One region of the Enterococcus sp. AMC1623 genome, then DNA from elsewhere that is predicted to be linked to it. Evidence: predicted binding sites of a transcription regulator. Region 1 holds the regulator's gene; the other holds the start of a gene.

Evidence for each region. Region 1 encodes CtsR, which represses protease genes until heat stress. Its sites were predicted from a motif close to TTGGTCAAAAAAGGTCAAANA; they were not measured.
Region 2: the regulator CtsR is predicted to act here: its motif matches at 4,251-4,271, upstream of clpB (ATP-dependent chaperone ClpB).

The regions. Positions count from the first base shown of each region.
Region 1 covers NZ_CM177096.1:2,589,594-2,597,549, reverse strand. Annotated here, with positions in the region: gene istA (IS21 family transposase) at 1-1,073, shown strand, start outside; gene istB (IS21-like element helper ATPase IstB) at 1,073-1,801, shown strand; gene AC4BC7_RS12485 (LLM class flavin-dependent oxidoreductase) at 2,179-3,222, opposite strand; gene AC4BC7_RS12480 (DUF2188 domain-containing protein) at 3,401-3,850, shown strand; gene AC4BC7_RS12475 (ATP-dependent Clp protease ATP-binding subunit) at 3,893-6,373, opposite strand; gene AC4BC7_RS12470 (CtsR family transcriptional regulator) at 6,379-6,846, opposite strand; gene pknB (Stk1 family PASTA domain-containing Ser/Thr kinase) at 6,977-7,956, opposite strand, start outside.
Region 2 covers NZ_CM177096.1:1,005,574-1,013,529, reverse strand. Annotated here, with positions in the region: gene AC4BC7_RS05065 (transglutaminase-like domain-containing protein) at 1-373, shown strand, start outside; gene AC4BC7_RS05060 (glycine zipper domain-containing protein) at 439-612, shown strand; gene AC4BC7_RS05055 (GNAT family N-acetyltransferase) at 737-1,642, shown strand; gene AC4BC7_RS05050 (GNAT family N-acetyltransferase) at 1,614-2,117, shown strand; gene AC4BC7_RS05045 (glutathione peroxidase) at 2,279-2,815, opposite strand; gene AC4BC7_RS05040 (hypothetical protein) at 2,987-3,232, shown strand; gene AC4BC7_RS05035 (hypothetical protein) at 3,345-3,707, shown strand; gene AC4BC7_RS05030 (GNAT family N-acetyltransferase) at 3,859-4,122, shown strand; gene clpB (ATP-dependent chaperone ClpB) at 4,331-6,934, shown strand; gene AC4BC7_RS05020 (ABC transporter permease) at 7,211-7,956, shown strand, end outside.

The DNA.
Region 1 (7,956 bases):
AAGATCAAGGCTTTGAGCGTTTGGAACATCCTCCGGCGGAAGCGCAGCTGGATTTTGGCACCATGGAGGTCTGCCATGAAGGAGCCTTTAAGGATATCAAAGCACTCGTGATGTCTTTTCCTTATAGTAACGGCGGATTTGCGGTGGCATTACCAGCGGAGAATCAAGAGTGTCTACTTGAAGGAATGAAGGAGCTATTCCGACAAGTTGGCGGCGTCCCACGAAAAATTCGCATTGATAATATGTCTACGGCAGTAACGCAAGTAAAGTCGAAGACGGAACCAGCAGTGTTAACGGATGGGTTTCTGCAGTTCGCTACGCATTATGGGTTTGAGACACAGGTGTGCAACCCTAGAAGCGGAAATGAAAAAGGCAGCGTAGAAAATAAAGTCGGCTATGTTCGCTACAACTTCTTTCCGGCCACTCCAATCATGAAGGACTTCGCAAGCTTTAATGAGGCATTGGCGGTTCAATTAGCGAAAGACAGGGAACGCGTTCATTATGAGAAACATGTACTTATCAGTGAACTCTGGCTTGAGGAAAAAGCGGATCTTTTGGCATTGCCCGATGTCGCATATCCAGTCTTCAAGGAAATCGAAGTAAAAGCCAATAAGTACAACGAAATCAAGCTGGATGGCGAGCGAATCCATGTTCCTCGCGCCCGGAACCATTCCATCATCTACGGGCTGCTTCGCTTTGACTCCTATCAACTGGTTAGCACGGATGGTGAAATTATCGCTGAAGGCCCCCGGCCCTACATGATGAAGAAACGAGCGATTGACTGGCAAGCAATACTACTCGATTGGCGGCGCAAATTGCGTGCGATGCATTACTCTCGTTACTGGAAATATCTACCCGAACGCATCAAGCTCTATCTCAGCCATCCCGATTGGAAAGAACAGGCAAAGCGTGTAGATCAGCTTCTCGTTTTTCTCGTCACCAACGATATGTTAGGTATTGATCAGAACTTCTACGACCTTATCGGTTCTTCGAAAGAAACGGATGCCTATGATGTGGATTGGAATGACTATGATGCATTTCTCAAGTCATCTAATGGGGAGGCGGCGAGTTGATGGAAACCGATCGTTTAGAAGAGGTTTGTAAGCAGTTGCGGCTCTCTCATATTCCTAGAGTCATTGGAACGGAGGGCTTTGAAACCAAAGAAGATTGGTTGCTATTCCTGTTAGAGAATGAATTGAAGTGCCGGGAAGAACTAAAGACAGCTCGGCTCTTCAAACAGGCCAAATTCCCTGTACGCCGGACTTTAGACAACTACGACTGGCATGATCATATCACGCTGCCAAATCCGACCACAAAGGAAGAGTTAATCAGCCTCTCCTTTATCCGCCAAAAAGAAAACGCCGTTTTCGTGGGTACCCCAGGAACTGGTAAGACGCATTTAGCTTGTGCTCTTGGCCAAATGGCCACGCATGCTGGTGTTGAAACACGCTTCTGGCGAGTCTCTGAATTGGTGGGAGAATTGGAACGTCAATGGAAGAACAACACGTTGGAGACCTTCAAGCACCGCTTTGACAAGGTGAAGTTGGTTATCCTAGATGAGATGGGCTATGTGCCGTTCACTAAGGAAGGTGCCGAGTTGCTCTTCCAGCTGATCAGTGATTGGTATGAAACGAAAAGTATCATCATCACCAGTAATTTGGAGTTCAGCCAATGGAATAAGGTGTTTATCGATACACGTTTGACGGCGGCATTGGTGGACCGCTTAATTCATCACGCACACATTTTAAGCTTCACCGGAGAGAGCTTCCGGCTCAAAAACGCTCTATCAAGACCAAAATAATCAGAGAAAAATTTCAGGCGCAAAGGTGTGTACTTTTTCTTTGCAATATTGTGTAGGAAGGTCTTGCAAAACACATGAAATGCAGCATGATACTATTTTAGTGTAGAAAAAGAACACTATTATAACTTTTACTTTTCTCTACAACTTGACCTCTAAACATTTAGAGGTCATTTTTTAGTTAAGTTCACTAAAAATAAGCCGCTATCTTGTTCTCAAAACAAACTAGCGACCTATTTTCATCCTAAGTAATTACTCAGTAACTACCTATCATTCACCGATATATTTCAATAAAAAAAGATGAAATGTTGATTTATCAACATTTAAAAAGAAGTAAATACCTCGGAAATACCAAGATATTACCTAGGACTCTACTTTTTCTATTGTCCAAGCAATTCTTTGACACGCGGAACAACTTTTTCACCATATAACTGAATCGTACGGAAACGATCTTTTTGTAATTGTCCCCCAGCACCATAAACCAAGTCAAAGCGATTAACTCCCACTGTTTGAATCATATGAGCAATTTTTTGTGCGACTGTTTCAGGACTACCTACATAATACGAACCTTCTGTCACTTCAAAATCAAAACGCTCCCGAGTCATTGGTGCCCAACCACGTTCAGAACCAATTTGATCCATCGATTTTTTCATATATTTCCAAGCAATTTCTTGTGCTTCTTCATCCGTCTCAGCAATTACACCATGCGAATGCATACCTACTGGATGATTAGGTTGACCAAATTTTTTCGCCGCTTGTTGGTATAAATTAATATACGGACGGAAACGTGCTGGTTCACCACCAATAATAGCTAGCATGACTGGAAAACCATATTTTGCTGCTCGAATAATTGAATCGGGTGAACCACCTACGCCTACTTGAACGTCTAATCTTTTTTCCGTTTTTGGATAAATGTGAACATTAGTTAGTGATTGGGTAAAGTTGCCTTTCCAAGTGACGGATTCATTTTTTAATAGTTCATTAAACATTGCGATTTTTTCTTCAAATAATTCATTGTAATCATTTAAATCATAACCAAATAACGGGAATGATTCTGTAAATGAACCGCGTCCTAAAATAATTTGCGCACGTCCATTAGACAATGCATCAACTGTCGCAAAACGTTCAAATACTCGTACTGGATCGTCTGAACTTAAAACTGTTACACCTGTCCCTAAAATAATATTATCTGTGACAGTAGCTAACGCAGCTAAAACAGTATCTGGACTGGAAATTGAATATTCCTTACGATGATGTTCACCTAAAGCAATCACATCAATTCCTAGTTGATCTGCCAGCTTCCCTTCTTCAACAATCATACGTAACGATTCTGCGTAACTCAAACTTTCTTTGGTTTCATCGTGATACGCAACATCACCAAATGTGTCTAATCCAAATAGAATCTTATTTTCATTCATTGTCATATCTCTAACCCCTTTTAATCTTTTCTTCCTTTAACTATAACTAATTTTTCAATAAAGCCAACAAATATGCTTACTAATTGTAAGTCAATCTCGGAATATTGTTCAAAACTAATCTTTTTTGTTAGACTAAAGACAAGATGGATGTTAGATTAGTCACTTAATTTAGGAGGAATTTGATATGCCTTGGAGTATGCAAGATTATCCGGCTTCAATGAAAAATCTAGAAAAGTTGACCAGAAAAAAAGCCATTGCAATTGGGAATGCTTTATTAGCAGATCATTATCCTGAAGAGCGTGCCATTCCAATTGCGATTAGTCAAGCAAAAAAATGGATAGCTGACGCAACCGAACAAGAACGACATGACTTTGCACAGGAAAAAAATCCGACGAAAACCGACAAACATGAGGCAAATCCAGAAAATGCACGATTATTAGACGCAGCCGTTACGGTGAAATACCAAGATAATGAATGGCTTGTTATTTCTGAAGGTGCGAAACGAGCAAGTGAACGTTTCGATACTAAAGAAGAAGCCATTAAACGTGGAAAAGAAATCGCTGATAACAAAGAGAGCCACTTGAAAATCTATAAAATGGACGGTAGTTTACAAAAAGAGCAATCGTTTGAATAAAAAAATCGCGTAACCTAATTATTTGGGTCACGCGATTTTTATTTATACGTTTTGCAACACTTTATCTGTCTTTGGTTCTTTTACATTTAAGGTAATTGTTCCTTTTGATGCACCAATTGTTACTTGGTTGCCTAAATGTATTTGTCCAGAAAGTAAGGCTTCACTCAAGCGATCCTCTACTTCTTTTTGCAATGCACGACGGATTGGACGAGCACCGTATTCTGGATCAAAACCAGCTTTACCAATCACATCAAGTGCAGCTGGCGTGATTTTTAATTGAATGTCTTGTTCTGCCAAGCGTTTAATAATTGAACGGCTCATGATTTTCACAATCTCATGAATTTCGTCTTTATCTAATGAACGGAATACCACTGTTTCATCAATTCGATTTAAGAATTCTGGTCGGTAAGCTTTCTTCAACGCTTCTAAGATACGTTTTTGCATTGCGGTATAGTCTTTAGAAGCATCTACTACATTAAAGCCGACATTTTTCTCTTCACGTAATTCTGTGGCACCGATATTGGAAGTCATAATCAAAATTGTATTTCTAAAATCAACCCGACGACCTTTAGAATCGGTTAAATGTCCATCATCTAAAACTTGTAACAAAATATTAAAGACGTCTGGATGTGCTTTTTCAACTTCATCTAGCAAAATTACTGAATAAGGTTTTGAACGAACTTTTTCAGTCAATTGTCCACCTTCATCATAGCCGACATAACCTGGAGGCGATCCAATTAAACGGCTCGTACTATATTTTTCCATAAACTCTGACATATCTACACGAATTAAGGCATCTTCGCTACCAAACATCGCTTCGGCTAAGGCTTTAGCTAATTCTGTTTTACCAACACCAGTTGGACCTAAGAACATGAAGGAGCCGATTGGACGATTCGGATCTTTCAATCCACTACGCGCTCGGCGAATGGAACGAGAAACAGCTTGTACGGCCTCATCTTGACCTACCACACGTTGATGCAAGATTTTTTCTAAATCTAATAAACGTTCGCTTTCCTTTTTCTCCATTTGCTGTAATGGAACGCCAGTCCATTGTGACACTACGGCTGCGACATCTTCTGCTGTCACGCTATTTTCATAACCAGTAGCTTCTTTAACTTCTACAAAGGTTACTTCAGCTAAGTTTTGGCTAACTTCTTTTTCACGATGGCGTAAACGTGCGGCTGTTTCAAAATCTTGTTGACGAATGGCAGCTTCTTTTTCTTCCGCTAATTTCATTAATTCTTCTTGCAATAATGCCGCCTCAGAAACTTCATCTGCTTTATCCAAACGAACTTTTGCAGCTGATTCATCCATTAAATCAATCGCTTTATCTGGTAGTTGACGCGAATTAATGTAACGAACCGATAGTTGAACTGCTGCATGGAGCGCATCATCAGTAATTTCCACACCATGATGTTCTTCATAACGAGGGCGCAACCCTTTTAGAATTTCTTCTGCTTCTTCTGGAGTTGGTTCATCGACTTGTACTCGAGCAAAACGACGTTCAAGTGCTGAATCTTTTTCAATATATTTTTGATATTCATTTAACGTTGTTGCACCAATGGTTTGTAATTCACCACGAGCTAAGGCTGGTTTTAAAATATTCGATGCATCAATCGCACCTTCTGCTCCACCAGCACCAATTAATGTGTGTAATTCATCAATAAAGAGAATGATTTGACCATCTTGATAAATTTCATCAATGATTTTCTTCATGCGATCTTCAAATTCACCACGATATTTGGTACCTGCAACTAATGCACCCATGTCCAACATCATCAGACGTTTTTGCTGCATGTCTTTTGGTACTTCACCATTTACGATTTTTTGTGCTAAGCCTTCCGCAATGGCAGTTTTACCAACACCTGGTTCGCCGACTAAAACAGGATTGTTTTTGGTACGACGGCTAAGAATTTGAATCAAACGTTTGACTTCTTTGCTACGTCCGACTACAGGATCTAAGCGTTGTTCACGAGCTAATTTCGTTAAATCGCGAGCCAATGAATCTAAGGTTGGTGTCCCTTCTTGTTGCGGTTGTTGACGTTGTTGCGGGCGACGTCGGCTTGCATTGCTTTTTGATTGTACGCCCATTTTTTTCTTCAATAGTTGGCGCATTTTTGCCAAGCTCATTCCTAAATTCAACATAATACGTGACGCTAAAATTTCTTCATCACGTAATAAACCGAGGAGTAAGTGCTCCGTGCCAATTTGTTGGGCACCCAAACGTTTTGCTTCATCGCCAGCATAGGCAAAAATTTGTCTTGCTCGTGGAGAATAGGGTAAAAAGCCCCCTGTTGGATATTCTTTCATTGAACCATAACCGGTTAAATGTTCGATTTCTTCCCGAATATCATTTTCATTTACACGCATTTCGCGCAATGTTTTGCCGGCAATGCCATCTTGCTCGATAATTAATGCTAATAAAATATGTTCTGAACCTACAGATTGATGTTTAAAGTATTTTGCTTCTTCTTGAGCAATGGCCAGCACCGCTTTTGCTCGTTGTGTAAATAGTTCATCCATCGCACTCACTCCTTATCTTCATAACTTAATCGTTCTAAAATCCCGTGCATAATTGACGCACGAATGATATTTTCTTCCGCTGATTTTCCTAAAACGGCTTTGCTAATTGTCGTCAGTAATAAATTACCTTCTCGTTTTGACAGAATACCTTCTTCGTATAACTTCTGAATAATTGATACCGCATCTTTTTCAGAGATTGTTTTATCAAATAATTGATTGACTTGTTCTAAAAAATGATGATAATTCGCAATTTGAATTTTCTCAATTCGAATATAGCCTCCACCACCACGTTTACTCTCAACCGCATACCCACGTTGAATAGTAAAGCGAGTATTGATGACATAATTGATTTGCGAAGGTACACAGTTAAATAAATCTGCCATCTCTGCACGACGAATTTCTATCATTTCACTTTCCTCAAGAATCTTCTTCAAATATGCTTCGATTAAATCAGAAGTATTTTGATGACCCATTTAAACGCGACCTCCCTTGACTAATATTGACCTTAATTATAGCGAATTTTCAGAAGTTTGAAAAGAAGAAGGACTCTAAAGAAAAAAGGATAAAACAAAAGTTTAAACTTTCGCTTTATCCTTGCCCTTATTATTCATCTGTGGATGTTTCGCCAGTTACATTTGAACTCTCAGAAGTTGTCGTCTCACTGCTTTCTGAGTCAGAGCTAGAAGAACCATCGTCTTCTTTCCCGCTAGAAATAATTAGATGAACTGTCTCGTCTTTTTCTACAGAGGTTCCTGCAGAAGGATCCATTGAGATTACCCGTCCTTTATCTACAGAATCACTATATTCTTCTGATGTGGATACAGAAAGGTCTTGGTTTTCTAATAAAGATTTTGCAGCCGATTCAGTCATATCTGTCACATCTGGTAAATCAATTGTTTCAGGTGGCTCTGGACCTTTACTAATTTCTAACGTAATGGTCACATCTCCTGGTGAAATATCTGAACCAGCTTCTGGTGATTGTTTGACAATAGTGCCTTCCTCATTGTTGCTATAGACTTCACTAATATGCACTGAGTTATTGCCTAAACCAGAAGCATCTAGTTCACTTCGGGCATTGGTTTCTGTGTAACCAATTAAGTTAGGCATCTTCACTGTTTCTGGCCCTTTACTGATTGTCAACGTAATCTCTGTTTCTCCAGGAATAATATCAGCATTGGCTTCTGGTGTTTGCTTGATAACTAGACCTGCACTCATGTCACTAAATTCTTCGACAATCGTTACTGAATTATTCCCTAGACCATAATTCGTCAACTCTGCACGAGCATCACGCTCTCCATAACCGTATAAATTCGGCATCATGACAGGTTCTGCTCCTTTGCTGACAGTTAATTCAACTTCTGTCTCTTTAGGAACAACTTCTTCACCTTCTGAAGGGGTTTGGTCCATAATTTCATTAGCAGGTGTATCATTATCATAAACTTCTTCGATTGTTATTTGACTCTCGTCAAAACCAAGTTCTTTTAATTCTGCAATCACTTTATCTTTTTCTTGGCCAACGTAATCTTTCATTGCTACTTTTTTACTACCGGTACTAATATATAAGAGTACTTCTTTAGTTCGTT
Region 2 (7,956 bases), 1.6 Mb from region 1:
TGGAATTTGCTATGCAAAGGCTAATTTATTAGCAGCTATTTTACGGAATGAAACGATTCCCACAGGATTTTGTTACCAACGTTTATTGCTAATGGATAAAGAAACAGGCAAATATTGCATTCATGCGCTTAATGCAGTCTATCTACACTCCAAAAAAAGATGGGTAAAATTAGATGCGCGTGGAAATAAAGAAGGGATTCAGGCAGATTTTGATGGGAAAGTAGAAAAATTGGCGTTTGTTCCTAATTCGGAAGAGGATGAATACACGTATCCAACTATTTATGTGAAACCAAACAGTCAAACGATGATCACTCTGTCTGAAGCTACGAATGCTTGCGAGATGTATTTGAAGGATTTACCTGAAATTATTTAAAATAATTGCCACAACATCCAATTTTTGTTAGGCTTAAATTGAGAAAACCAAAGGGAGTGACGAATATGAAGAAAAAAGATGATGTAAATTATACAGCTCTTGGTGTCGCATTAGGTCCCGCTTTTGGTGTCGTATTTGGTTTATTATTTGATAATTTAGCTCTAGGTATTGCTTTAGGGGTGGCACTTGGCGTTGCCATTGGTGCTGGATTAGATAGTCAGAAAAAGAAAGAGAAGTAAAATGATTTGATAGAAAGCTATTATAGCTTTCTATCTTTTTTTGTATTTAGTTTACATGAGGTTCTATTTTAGTTTACAAATTAAACTAAAATGTATAAATTATAAATAAAGGAGGATTCGATAGGTGACTAACTTATACTTTATAGATAAATTTCGTGGGTTTAACCGATTTTATGCAAATTTATTAGGGAAATTTGATTTTAAATTTTATGGTAAATTATTTACAATTGGTGAAGCAAACGTAATCGCTGAAATTTATAATAATCATGCATTAAGCGCTAAAGATATTAGTGAAAACTTAATGATGAATAAAGGGCAACTAAGTAAAATGTTAAATAAATTTGAAAAAAATGGTCTCGTAGTACGTGTACCAGATAATAATGATAAACGTTCTTTTATTTTATCTCTTACTGAAAAAGGGACACAGATGTATTTAGAACAAACTGAAATTGTGCGTCTAGGATTGAGAGAAGAGTTACTTCCGTATTCTAAACAAGAAATGCAACGATTAGATTGTGCGATGACTATTTTTAAAAATACTTATGAAAAAAACAATCACATCGCAATTGATGAAGGAACCACTCAAGATATTGGTTTTATTGCAGACTTGCATAGTAGATTGTATACAGAGCTAGGGTATCATTATGCCATTCAAACGCATATTTTAACTTCTTTGATACGTTATACGGAGAAACCTCGGTCGGGAAAAATCTGGATTGCGAAAGTCAACGGTATTCGTGTAGGATCGATTGGAATTGTTGAAAATGAGAAAAATAAGTGGGAAATTCATTGGTTTGCTGTAGATTCAAATTATCAGCATTTAGGTTTAGGTAAGCAATTATTAGATACGCTTATGCAATTTATTACAGAAAAACAAGTGCAACACGTTTATTTATGGACGATTAATGAATTAACACAAGCTAGAAATCTATATGCAAGAAGTGGGTTTACTTTAACTGAAGCAGTTCCGACTACCAAATGGAAGAACAAAGAATTAATGGATGAAAAATGGGTATGGCAACATATTTAATAAAAAAGGTGGAAAAAAGATGCAGGTTATTCGTTATAAAGAAAAATATAAACAAGACTTTATTGATTTGAACAAGCGTTGGATTGATAAATTTTTTAAAATCGAACCACATGATTTAGAACAATTAGAAAATGTGGAAACTTATATAGAGCAAGGTGGAATGATTTTTTTCGCGATAGAGGATGATCATGTTTTATCAACGTGTATGGTGACTGAACTGCAACCGAAAGTATGGGAAATTTGTAAATTTGCTACAAACGAAAAATTCCAAGGAAGAGGCGCAGGGAAGATAGTATTTACTGAGGCAATAAATTATGTAAAAGAGCAAGGTGCGAAAAAAATTGTTATCTATTCCAATAAAAATTTGAAAACAGCATTGCATATTTATCAATTGTTTGGCTTTAATGAAGTGCCTGTCGATATAGATGATTATGAACGTTGTGATTATCAAGCAGAATTGTTGTTAAATGAATAAGCTAAATGAATATCTCCTTACTCTAATTAAAGGATTAGATTTTGACAGTATCCTTTTGCATAAGGCTTTAGATAAAAATAAGAAACAACAAGGAAGTTAATTCTTGTATCTTTTGAACGTATAAAAAATTCCTCACCTATCCAAACAGGCGAGGAATTTTTTTAATCTAACAAAGCTAAAATATCCTCTTTGATTTCTGCAGGTTCAACAGTTGGGGAGTAGCGATGTACGACTTGTCCTTTGGTATCGACTAAAAATTTTGTGAAATTCCAATTAATTGCATCAATTTCTGCATCGGGATGAACAGTGTGCATTTTCTCAGCGAAAGCTTGAGCCTCTTTTCCTTCATCTGTCGGTTTATTTTTTCGTAACCATTGATATAAAGGAATGGCTTGTGGACCATTGACATCAATTTTTTCAAATCGTGGGAAGGTAGTGCCATAATTCAGTGAACAGAATTGATTGATTTCTTCACTTGTTCCTGGTGCTTGTTCCATAAATTGATTGCATGGGAAATCAAGAATTTCAAATGGTTGTTCAGCGAGTTCGCTGTATAATTTTTCTAAGGCTTCGTATTGCTTCGTGAACCCACATTTTGTTGCAGTATTCACGATAAGTAGAACTTTTTCTTGATAGTTATTTAATGAAAAATCATTATTTGATTGATCGCTTACTGTGAAATCGTAAATTGTTGTCATAGTATTTCCTCCTTTTGTTTATTCTACTGCAAACGATTTATTTATGCGAATGTTTGATTAGGATTGTCTTGTATTTTGATAAGAGAAGTAGCAATTTTGGTTGTATAGTAAGTGATGTGATAAAATTAATTAAAACGTTTTCGATTTTGGTTTTCAAAGGAGAGAAGGTCTATGAAAAAAATTAATCATCTGTTACAACTCGGTTCGATTTTATTAATGATTGGTTCAATTATTCTATTTGTTATGGTATCGAAATCTGTAAAACAAGTGGGTACAACTAATTTTGACCTTGCAAAGTGGCAAGATGCAGATCTTTTTGTACTAAAATTAGGGTTTAATTGCTTAGTTGCTAGTTTTGCTTTAAGTGTTTCCTCCCTTTTTTTCAGCGTAAAATGGTTAACTAAAAAAGAGAAATAACAGACGAACACCAGTCATCTTGATTCCAAAAGATGGCTGGTGTTCTATTATTGAGACAATAGTTATTCTATGGTAGACTTTGAAAGAAATAAAAATGCAAGGAGATGTCTACTTGGTTTTAGATATTTTAAGTTTATTTATCACCGTATTAGTATCGATTTATTTAGCGCTATTGGTTTCTGTGCTATTGTTAATGTTGTTTTTTCATTTGAAAAGAATGATATTGCAAATGGATGAAGGAAAATGGATTGCCTATTTTAACACAATTAAAGCAAAAGGATTATTTCTGCGAATGCTGTTTTGTTTTTTTATAGCTTTGTTGCTAATTTCTGCCTTTAATACATATGTGTTTTGGCAAGGAAATCTGATGTACGGAGGACTCCTAATTGCCTGTGGTATCTTTCATATTTCATTTAAACTCTATACAAAAAAAGCCGAATATATCGATAAGATGAAAAATCAATTTCCTAAATAGTCAAGAGGTGCAAGATGTTACGTAAAATTGAACGAAAAGACGTTTTGGCTTTGCAACAGTTGAATGCAATGGAATTAGGTTATGCTGTTTCTTTAGAGCTAACAGAAACTATAAATTACAAAAACTAATGAAAGAGAAGCATCATCATTTTTTGCGTGTATATGAAGACGTTAAAACGAAACAAGTAGTTGGTTATGTTCATGCAGAAATCTATGATAATTTATATTCTGAAACAATGTTTAACGTTATGGGATTAGCTGTTTTAGAAACTCACCAACAGCAAGGAATTGGGAAGCAGTTAATGGATGAAGTAGAACTCGAAGCAAAACGACGGAATTATTTGGCTATACGTTTAAATTCTGGTGAAAATCGAAGCAATGCACACCCATTTTATAAAAAATGGGATACCAAGTGAATAAGATGCAAAAACGTTTTATCAAATTTTGTTAACTATACTGTTAGAAAGCTTAGACGATAGCTGTGTCTAAGCTTTTTATTACGTTTTATAATCAGTCAAAAAAACTTTTGACTTTTAAGGGTTATTTTTTGACCTTTACTGACCATAGTCGTATAATAATTCTTGTAAGACAATAAGTCTTAGTCAAATGATGGGAGGAAATGTTATGAATATAGAGAAAATGACGACGACGCTTCAAGGAGCAATTGCCGAAGCACAACAAATTGCAGTGACTCGTCATCATCAAGAAATCGATATAGCCCATTTATGGAAAATCTTTTTACAACCAAATCATTTTGCAAGAAATTTTTATACAGATGCTGGGATTGACGTGGATGCTTTTGAAACAGAAGTTGATCGTGCGTTAGATGAATATCCAAGTATTGAAGGTGGAAATGTTCAATATGGGCAAAGTATGAGCCAAAATTTATACAATTTATTAAATGAAGCGGATAAATTAAGAGAATCTTTTCAAGATGAATTTTTATCAACTGAAATTGTATTACTTGCTTTAATGAAGTTAAAAAATTATCGACTAACAAAATATTTAACCAAACAAGGAATCAATGAAAAAGAATTACGTAAAAATATAGAAGATATGCGAGGAGGGGATCGAGTGACCTCACAAAATCAGGAAGAGCAATACAAAGCATTAGAAAAATATGGTGTTGACTTAGTGCAACAAGTGAAAAATGGCAAGATGGATCCGATTATTGGACGTGATGAAGAAATTCGCGATGTTATTCGTATTTTGTCACGTAAAACAAAAAATAATCCAGTATTAATTGGTGAACCAGGTGTTGGTAAGACGGCCATTGTTGAAGGACTAGCCCAACGTATCGTTCGTAAAGATGTTCCTGAAAACTTAAAAGATAAAACCATTTTCTCATTAGATATGGGAGCATTGATTGCTGGTGCAAAATTCCGTGGTGAATTTGAAGAACGATTAAAAGCTGTTTTACAAGAAGTGAAAAAATCAGATGGTCGCATTATTTTATTCATCGATGAAATTCATAATATTGTGGGTGCTGGTAAAACAGAAGGCAGTATGGATGCTGGCAACTTATTAAAACCTATGTTGGCGCGTGGCGAATTGCATACAATTGGCGCCACTACACTAGATGAATATCGTCAATATATGGAAAAAGACAAAGCCTTAGAACGTCGTTTCCAAAAAGTGTTGGTAAAAGAACCAACTGTTGAGGATACCATTTCTATTTTACGCGGACTAAAAGAACGTTTTGAAATCCATCATAGTGTAAATATTCATGACAATGCGTTAGTCGCTGCGGCAACACTATCCGATCGTTATATTACAGACCGCTTTTTACCAGATAAAGCGATTGATTTAGTAGATGAGGCTTGTGCAACCATTCGTGTGGAAATGAATTCTATGCCAACTGAATTAGACCAAGTGACTCGTCGTTTAATGCAATTAGAAATTGAAGAGGCCGCTCTAAAAAAAGAAACAGACGATGCATCGAAAAAACGTTTAGCTTCTCTCCAAGAAGAATTAGCAGAATTACGTGAAGAAGTTAATGCGATGAAGATGCAATGGGAAACTGAGAAAGAAGAAGTCAATGAAATTTCTAATAAACGTGCTGAAATTGATCGAGCTAAGCACGAATTAGAAGATGCTGAAAATAATTATGACTTAGAACGTGCCGCTGTTTTACGTCATGGAACTATCCCACAATTAGAACGTGAATTAAAAGAATTAGAAAACAAAGATGCTAGCGATCATTTACGCATGGTACAAGAATCAGTGACAGAAAATGAAATTGCAACAGTTGTTGGTCGTCTAACCGGTATTCCTGTAACTAAATTAGTTGAAGGTGAACGCGAGAAATTAATGAAATTAAATGAAACACTTCATCGCCGTGTCATTGGACAAGACGAAGCAGTGAATGCGGTCAGTGATGCGGTTATTCGTTCGCGAGCTGGCTTGCAAGATCCAAATCGTCCATTAGGTTCATTCTTATTCTTGGGACCAACAGGTGTTGGTAAAACGGAATTAGCAAAAGCTTTAGCCGAAAACCTATTTGATTCAGAAGATCATATGGTACGTATTGATATGAGTGAGTACATGGAAAAACATTCTGTGTCTCGTTTAGTCGGAGCGCCTCCAGGTTATGTGGGATTTGAAGAAGGCGGTCAATTAACTGAAGCCGTCCGTCGTAATCCATACACAATTATTTTGTTAGATGAAATTGAAAAAGCCCATCCAGATGTATTTAATATCTTATTACAAGTGTTGGATGATGGTCGTTTGACAGATTCGAAAGGTCGCGTAGTTGATTTTAAAAATACGGTGTTAATTATGACAAGTAATATCGGTTCCCAACTATTACTTGAAGGTGTAACAGCCGATGGAACAATTCCAGAAGCTGTTGAAGAACAAGTAATGGCCATTCTAAAAGGACACTTTAAACCAGAGTTCTTAAATCGAATTGATGATACCATCTTATTTACACCATTAAGTCTTGAAAATGTGAAAGGCATCGTTGATAAGGTAGTTGTCCAATTAGCTAAACGCTTAGTTAATCAAGAAATTTACTTGAGTATTTCTAATGATGCAAAATCTTGGATTGCAGAACAAGCCTATGAGCCAGCTTATGGTGCGCGTCCCTTACGCCGATTTATTACACGCGAAGTCGAAACGCCTCTCGCTAAAGAGATTGTTTCTGGACGTGTGTTACCAAAAACAAACGTCACAATTAGCTTGTTAGATAACCAATTAGTATTCCAAAATGAACCAATCGAAGAATAAAAAATAGACTGAGATTCTTTTTTAGAGTCTCAGTCTATTTTTTACGAATGATAATAAAATGAAAACAAAATCATTAAGGATTGATTAGGGTTGAAAACATTGATATACTTAGATTTGTTTGTTGTTTTATAGAAAAAAGTAGTAGTGGATAAAAAAATAATGGGTCAAAATACGAACGTTCGTTAAAAATAGATATGTTTTTTATGTTTTTTTATTGAAAGCCAGGAACTCATCCCGTATAATCTCTCTGTGCTTAAAACAAAGAGGAGTGTAACAATGAAAAAAAATATTCCATATATGATTTTATTACCAGGAATTATCCTTCTAGTATTTTTCTTAATGGTTCCATTGATTGCGAGTATCTTTCCTACTTTTCTTCCTAAAAATGGAGGTATTGGTAATTACATCGCTTTCTTTCAAGATGAATATAACCGTGGGATTTTTTGGAGAACAATTCGCGTGTCAGGAATTGTGACGATTATTTCGTTAATTTTAGGAATACCAACTGCTTATTTTATTGCTGGTTTACAGAAAAAATGGCGCGGCATTTTAATGGCAATGACTTTGTTTCCTTTATTGACAAACTCGGTTATTCGAAGTTTTGCGTGGATTAACATTTTAGGAAAAAATGGTGTTATTAATAATTTTTTACTGTCAGTAGGTATAATTGACCAACCCCTAAGTTTACTTTACACGGAATTTGCGATTATCATTGGTTCTGTGTATCTATTTTTACCAACTATGATTATGACACTAGTCGGCGTAATGGAAAATATTGAAGGAGAAATGTTGGAAGCTGCAGAAACATTGGGTGCTTCACCATTTATCGCTTTTATCAAAATTGTCTTGCCATTATCCATTCCAGGTGCCATTGTTGGGAGTATTTTAGTATTTACCGGAACACTAACAGCATATACTACACCACAATTGCTTGGTGGAAATCAAAAAATGTTATTAGCGACGTTCCTTTACCAAAAAGCGTCAACGCTAGGTGATTGGAATGCAGTTGCTATTATTGCTTT